2 linked regions of the Lujinxingia vulgaris genome follow. The protein of the gene in region 1 interacts with the protein of each later gene in a pairwise test. Links are inferred from orthologs where the notes say so. Each region holds a gene or a part of one and is shown in the gene's direction. Other genes may lie near its edges. The genes, in order: mobA and FRC98_RS04470.

Region 1 (3,197 bases):
ATGCACACTCGGGTAGCGGTAGTAGCCCTGCTCATCGGGCTGAAGATCGAGGGGGGCAGCGCTAACATCGCTCATGTGGTGCACATCCTGGCAGGTTCATTTCAGGGCAACGCAACATCCAGAACGCCCGGGTGGGCGCGCAGCTGGACAGCTCTATTGCATGAGGGGGGACATTTCAATCACGCAGCGGGCGAAATGACGCGCTGCGGCAAGAACTACGCGGGGTTAGGTCGGTTGAATACGCCTTGTGATGCTGGCGTATCACGCTAGTATCGTGCGTCACTCGCGCTCGTTTACTACGCCGTAAGCCAACGTTGACGCCATGCCTGCTGCATTGGGATCACCCTGAGCTGCGTTGCAAATCCTCGACGATGCTAAAGCATCGCCTGCGCTTTGCGCCTTGCTCAGGTCACTCTTAATCTCGCATTCAAAGGCGTCACCATTGCCTCACGGCGTTAAAGTTGGCCTGCGGCAAGCCGAATTCTCGGCTCGCCACCGGCGCTCATCCCGATTCGATTCGGCCCTTTTTGCGGAGGTTGCCTGTGCGTCCATATCCTATGGTTCTGATGATCCTTTTGATGCTCGCGCTCAGCGCGCCTGCGGCCGCCCAGCAGGACGGCAACTGGGAGGCGCTTGGCGACTCCGACGGGGTGGCGATCTCGCGGATGCAGGTGGAGGGCTCGTCGGTCTTTGCGTTTCGCGGTGAGATTGTGGCGGACGTGCATATCGGAAAGATCCTGACGGTGTTTGCCGACGGCGATCAACGCCGCCACTGGGTGGATCGTTATGATGATCACGGCACGCTGGAGCGCGGTGAGCTCAGCGAGCGTTACTGGATTCGTTTTGGGCTGCCCTTTCCGATCAAAGATCGGGATTATGTGCTGCAGACCAACGGCCGTCTGAATCAGGACGATCAGGTCTTCATCGCGACGATCGAGTCGGTGGACGACGCGCGTCGGCCGGAGAACGACTGCTGCGTGCGGGCGATGACCTACTCGACCTATTACCGCTTTGAGGCGTTGGAGGGGGAACGTACGCGCATGATCGTGGAGGTCCACACCGATCCCAAAGGTCTTTTGCCCAACTGGCTGGTCAACCGCATTCAGCGTGACTGGCCTTCGAAGACGCTGGGCGGGCTGATTCGCCAGGCCAAGAAGGGCGATCAGCCGCTCTACGGGCCGGTGGCCGACTGGCACACGCGGTGAGTGAGCGGGCGGGTTATGTGCTGGCCGGGGGCCAGGCCCGGCGTCTGGGTGAAGATAAGGGGCGCGCGCAGCTGGCCGAGGGCGTAACGCTGCTGAACTGGGTGACCGGGAGGTTGGCGCCGGCGGTGGGGAGCTGGACGGCGGTGGGGGCTTCGGCCGGCGAGTATGGGGATCTGGGGGTGCGCACCATTGGCGACAGGTGGCCGGGGCAGGGGCCGCTGGGGGGGATCGCGACGGCGGCGCTCGATCGTGCCGAGGGATGGTTTTTTGTGACGAGCTGCGACGCGGTGTGGGCGCGCGCCGCATGGGTCGAAGCGCTCTGGGAGGCCAGACGGGCGCCGGCGGTGGTCTATGAGCATCAGGGGCGGCTGGAGCCGCTCTTTGGCTGGTATCGGGCCGAGCTGGCACCTGAGCTTGAGGCGGCGATGGAGGGGGGCCAGCGCTCGGTGTGGCGCTTTTTAGAAGCGGTCGGAGCGCGGCGTATCGAAGCACCGGGGGGGTGGGAGAGCGGGCAGGGAATCAACGATCCTCAAGCGCTGGCGCGGGCGCGCGAGATCGCGCAGAAGATTCTTCGGGGCGATCGTTGACAGGTCTTAAGCGTGTTTAAACTTGGCTTCATCGTGACACCGACGGAAGTCGACGCAGGGGGTGTCTCGGCGCAGTAGGCGGGCTTGTCTGAACAGGCCCGCAGCGAGCGTTGTGTGCTCTTCGACCAACGAATAACGCGCTGTAGCTGACCTGACTTAACCCTCCACCATCAGGAGACTTCCGATGACGCAGCCCTCCACAGAAGGCGCTGGCCTGCCCGACGCGATTACGATTCTCGGCGATGTCGCCCCCGGCTATGAGCGGATCTTAAGTCCGGAGGCGCTGGGTTTTGTGGCGGCGATGCACCGGGAGTTCGAGGGCCGGCGCCGCCAACTTCTCGCGGATCGACGCCGCCGTCAGGAGGCGATCGATAGCGGCGCCAACCCCGGCGCTCCGGCCGATACCCGGGCGATTCGCCAGGGGGAGTGGCAGGTGGCCCGGGTGCCCCAGGATATGCAGCGACGCACCGTGGAGATCACCGGCCCGGTCGATCGCAAGATGATCATCAACGCGCTCAACTCCGGCGCTAACACCTTCATGGCCGACTTTGAGGACGCCACCTCCCCGACCTGGTCCAACGTGGTCGAGGGGCAGAGCAACCTCTTTGATGCGGTGCGCCGCCAGATCGACTTTCGCGATGAGGCGCGCGGCAAGGAGTATAAACTTTCCGAAAACCCGGCCACGTTGATGGTGCGTCCCCGCGGCTGGCACTTTCCCGAGAAGCATGTGCTCGTCGACGGGCAGGAGATTTCGGCGAGTTTGTTCGATTTTGGGATGTACTTCTTTCATAACGCGAAGGAGTTGGTGCAGCGCGGAAGCGGGCCTTACTTCTACCTGCCCAAGCTGGAGAGTCATCGGGAGGCGGCGTTGTGGAATGACGTCTTCTTGATGGCCCAGCAGCGCCTGGGGCTGGAGAGCGGCACGATCAAAGCGACGGTGCTGGTGGAGACGATTCACGCCGCCTTTGAGATGGAGGAGATCCTCTACGCGCTGCGCGAGCATAGCGCGGGGCTTAACGCGGGGCGCTGGGATTATATCTTCAGCGTGATCAAGACCTTCCGGGCCCGCCAGGAGATGGTGCTTCCGGATCGCGCGCAGATCACGATGAGCGTGCCTTTTATGCGCGCCTACGCCGAGCGCCTGGTGCACGTCTGCCACAAGCGCGGGGCGCATGCGATCGGGGGGATGGCGGCCTTTATCCCCTCGCGGCGCGATGAGGCGGTCAATGAGCGCGCGCTGGCAGCAGTACGCGGCGATAAGGAGCGCGAGGCCGGCGACGGTTTTGACGGCACCTGGGTGGCGCACCCGGATCTGGTGGAGGTGGCGCGTGAGCCTTTTGAGGCGGTGCTCAAAGGGCGACCGCACCAGAAAGACCGCCGCCGCGAGGTCAGCGCCATCAGCGAT
Region 2 (3,153 bases), on another replicon or contig:
CCGGCCAGCGCCCTTGATGACGGCGCGCGCTACCCCCTCTTCGTGCCCAGCGGCGTGCACGCCGGCTGCAACTGGGTGGTGCGCCCCGACGGCATCACCAACACCCAATGCCCCTACGACGACGAGTCCTTCAACAGCAGCAGCGCCGACGCCGGCTACGTGCTGCGCCCGGGCGACCAGGGCCAGACCTTCGACGACGCCACCGAGAACCCGGAGACGGGCCTGCGCGAGATCACCTACGAGCTTGTGCCCTTCGTCGACACCATCTGGTCGCGCCGCGCCGACTTCAGCTGCGGCCTCTTCGAAGGGGTGGGCTTCTCGTACAACCCTGAAGAAGTCCCCGACTACGACCGACTCGTGGGCAGCACCCCCAACAACCCCCTCTACCTGCCCACCTCACTGTGCAGCGAGAGCGCCAGCAGCAATGGCAAGACACCCTTCGCCTGGTTTAAGTTTGGCACCACCACCGGCGGCGCCTGGTTCCTGGACCCGGCCATCGCGCTGAGCACCCGCTACGACTTCGGCGAGTCCTTCAGCCGTGAGTACTGCTACAACCGCTTCTTTGATGTCGACCGTCGTGAAGATCCGGCGTGCGCTGCCCAGTGAGACTGATGATGACGCGACTCTCCCACACCCTTCGTCTGCTGACGCTGAGCACGCTGACCCTGGCGCTGCTCAGCTCCGGCTGCCGCTCCACCCCCGAGGCCAGCAACGCACGCAGCGGGGAGCGCCGGGTGCTTCAGACCGGATCCACCATGGAGAAGCCTTCCGCCGAGGAGCTCGAGGGCAACCCCTGCGGAAACCCGGACTGGGCGAAGTTGCCCCCGGAGGTCGGTCAGCTCTCCGACGCCGAGGACACCGAGGCCCCCTCCTCGGACGCCCCGGAAGACGAGGCGCGTTGAGCTCGCGTCACATGCAATGTTAGTTGAAGCGGGCCGCCTTCTGAGGCGGCCCGCTTTTTCGTATCCCCCGCATATAAGAAAAACTATGAGTCAGTTTATCTCCGTCGAAGACGCCCTCGAGCACATCCTCAACGCCACGCCCAACCCGGGCATCGAGCGGGCGAGCCTTCCGCAGGCTGCCGGACGCTACCTGGCCGAAATGGTCAACGCGCCGGCCGACGTCCCCGCTTTTGACAACTCGGCGATGGACGGCATCGTTGTGCAGCGCGACGACCTCGACGCCCTCCCGGTAACGCTACCTCTCGTGGGCGAATCGGCCGCCGGGCACCCGGCGCACCGCGATCTCCGCGCTGGCGAGGCGATGCGCATCTCCACCGGCGCGCGCATCCCCGAGGGTGCCGACCAGGTCATCCCCCGTGAGCTCTGCGACTTCGGCGACGACGAGGTCACCATCCTCGAGCGCCCCGACCACGATCATATCCGCCGCTGCGGTGAGTATCTGGCGAAGGGGCGACCGGCCCTCTTTCCGGGGCAGCGCCTGGATCCGGCGGCCATCGGACTTCTCGCCAGCTTCAACATCGCCGCTCCCACAGTGATGCGGCGTCCCACCGTCGCGATTGTGGCCACCGGCGATGAGCTCGTCGAGATTGGCGAGCAACCCGGCCCCGGTCAGATCATCAACTCCAACGCCTACATGGTCGAGGCCCTGGTGCGCAGCTGCGGCGCCGTCCCACGCGTCTTCCCCATCACCTCCGACAGCTACGAGGCGGTCTCGCGCACCTTCGCTCAGGCCAGCGCCTCAAGCGACCTCGTCATCAGCATCGGCGGGGTCTCGGTGGGCGAACACGATCATGTGCGCCGGGTGCTCGATGAGGTCAGCCGCGGCATGACCTTCTGGAAGATCCGCATGAAGCCGGGCAAACCCCTGGCCTTTGGCACCACCGAGCGCGGTGTGGCGCTGGTAGGACTTCCCGGAAACCCGGCGTCGAGCTTTGTGGGCTTCCAGCTCTTTGTGCGACCGCTCTTGGCCTGCGCCCAGGGGGTTCCCCGCGACCAGGCCAGCCTTCCGCGCGTGAACGCGGTGCTCGACGCCCCGGCAAAGGGTGCGGGCGGGCGCAGGGCTTACCTCGCCGGACAATGGTACGCGCAGCGCGGGGTGATCCGTTTCGCCCCCTTAAGCGACCAGAGCAGCGGAAACCCCGCCCTCTTCGCCGGCGCCAACGCTTTAGGCATCGTTGAAGAAGGCCAGGGCCAGCTCAAAACCGGCGCGAGCCTCCCGGTGCTCTTGCTCCCGGGAGGCTAAAGCGGTTCACCAGCAGGTCGGCAGCCCTTCGAGCATCGAGAGATCCTGAGCCGGCGGCGCAGGCACGTCTTCACACGCCTCACCCGACATCAGCCGGTAGTCCATGCCCATCGCCCAGGGCATCGACGCCCGCGGCACCTGCTGGCCGCGGTTAAGCGCGCTGGCCATCGTCACCGGCAGCCGGCACGTCGTCTCCAGCGAGGCAAAACGCCCCAGCGCCTCCAGCGTAGGCGCGGCGACCACCAGGAAGCGCTCCACCGGCACCTCACTGGCTCGCACCGCCTTAAACTCACCCAGGCTCACCGGGTGATGCGGCGGCAACCTCTCCTCGCCCGACGAATACACCATCAGCCCGCCTTCGCCGTTGCCATAGAGGTTGATCACGCGCACGTGCAGCGGCTCGGCCGTCTCCAACCACAGCTCGGTCTGCTGCCCTTCGCAGAGCGCGCCGCCGGGGCGAGCGTCCATGTGCAGCGCGACCTTGCCATTACCTTCGGGAAGCGGCGGCATATACGTCTGCGGGTCAATGGTCGGCGCGATCGCTTGCGGAAAACGCACCGAACCGATGCCCCGCACCTCATCGCCTCGCTCCAGTCGGAAGCTGGCCTCCAGCATGGCCTCCTGACCGGGAATCTGACGGATGGTCCCGCGCACCACCGCCCCGGTCGACGGCGGAAGCCCCAGCCCCGACCACCTCCCGGGTAACTTGCGCGTGGACACTCCGCTGTAGCTCAGCACTGCCAAGAGCTGATCGTGCAGCCACTCCGCCCGCGGTCCTCCGTTGACCCCGGAGTCGTTGATCGTGTCGAGCGCCACCGAGCTGGCCTCCTCCCCCTCGTCGCCCTCAAACTCCCCGAGCGCCCCCTCGATCGCAGTGGCCATACGCGCAAGCCCCGCCTCAAGCTCCCGGGTCGGCTCGGCGTAGACCGCGGCGACCTTCTCCCGCGA

What was found.
Region 2: the proteins of mobA (region 1) and FRC98_RS04470 interact in binary tests that used the Escherichia coli proteins (3 or more experiments, as listed by UniProt). The link is inferred for Lujinxingia vulgaris from one-to-one orthologs.

Annotation. Positions count from the first base shown.
Region 1 is NZ_VOSM01000011.1:31,159-34,355, forward strand. The notes cover bases 116-2,996. They hold mobA (molybdenum cofactor guanylyltransferase), read left to right. Parts: upstream 116-1,201; coding sequence 1,202-1,792; downstream 1,793-2,996. Other genes in these bases: FRC98_RS17520 (START domain-containing protein), read left to right, coding at 543-1,205; aceB (malate synthase A), read left to right, coding at 1,977-2,996. Also shown: FRC98_RS17515 (S41 family peptidase), read right to left, coding at 1-75; more of aceB, read left to right, coding at 2,997-3,197. UniProt on the Escherichia coli protein: Transfers a GMP moiety from GTP to Mo-molybdopterin (Mo-MPT) cofactor (Moco or molybdenum cofactor) to form Mo-molybdopterin guanine dinucleotide (Mo-MGD) cofactor.
Region 2 is NZ_VOSM01000002.1:187,420-190,572, reverse strand. Bases 260-3,096 are described here. They hold FRC98_RS04470 (molybdopterin molybdotransferase MoeA), read left to right. Parts: upstream 260-987; coding sequence 988-2,205; downstream 2,206-3,096. Other genes in these bases: FRC98_RS04465 (hypothetical protein), read right to left, coding at 2,212-3,096; FRC98_RS04475 (hypothetical protein), read left to right, coding at 615-902; FRC98_RS04480 (Ig-like domain-containing domain), read left to right, coding at 260-606. Outside these bases: more of FRC98_RS04480, read left to right, coding at 1-259; more of FRC98_RS04465, read right to left, coding at 3,097-3,153. UniProt on the Escherichia coli protein: Catalyzes the insertion of molybdate into adenylated molybdopterin with the concomitant release of AMP.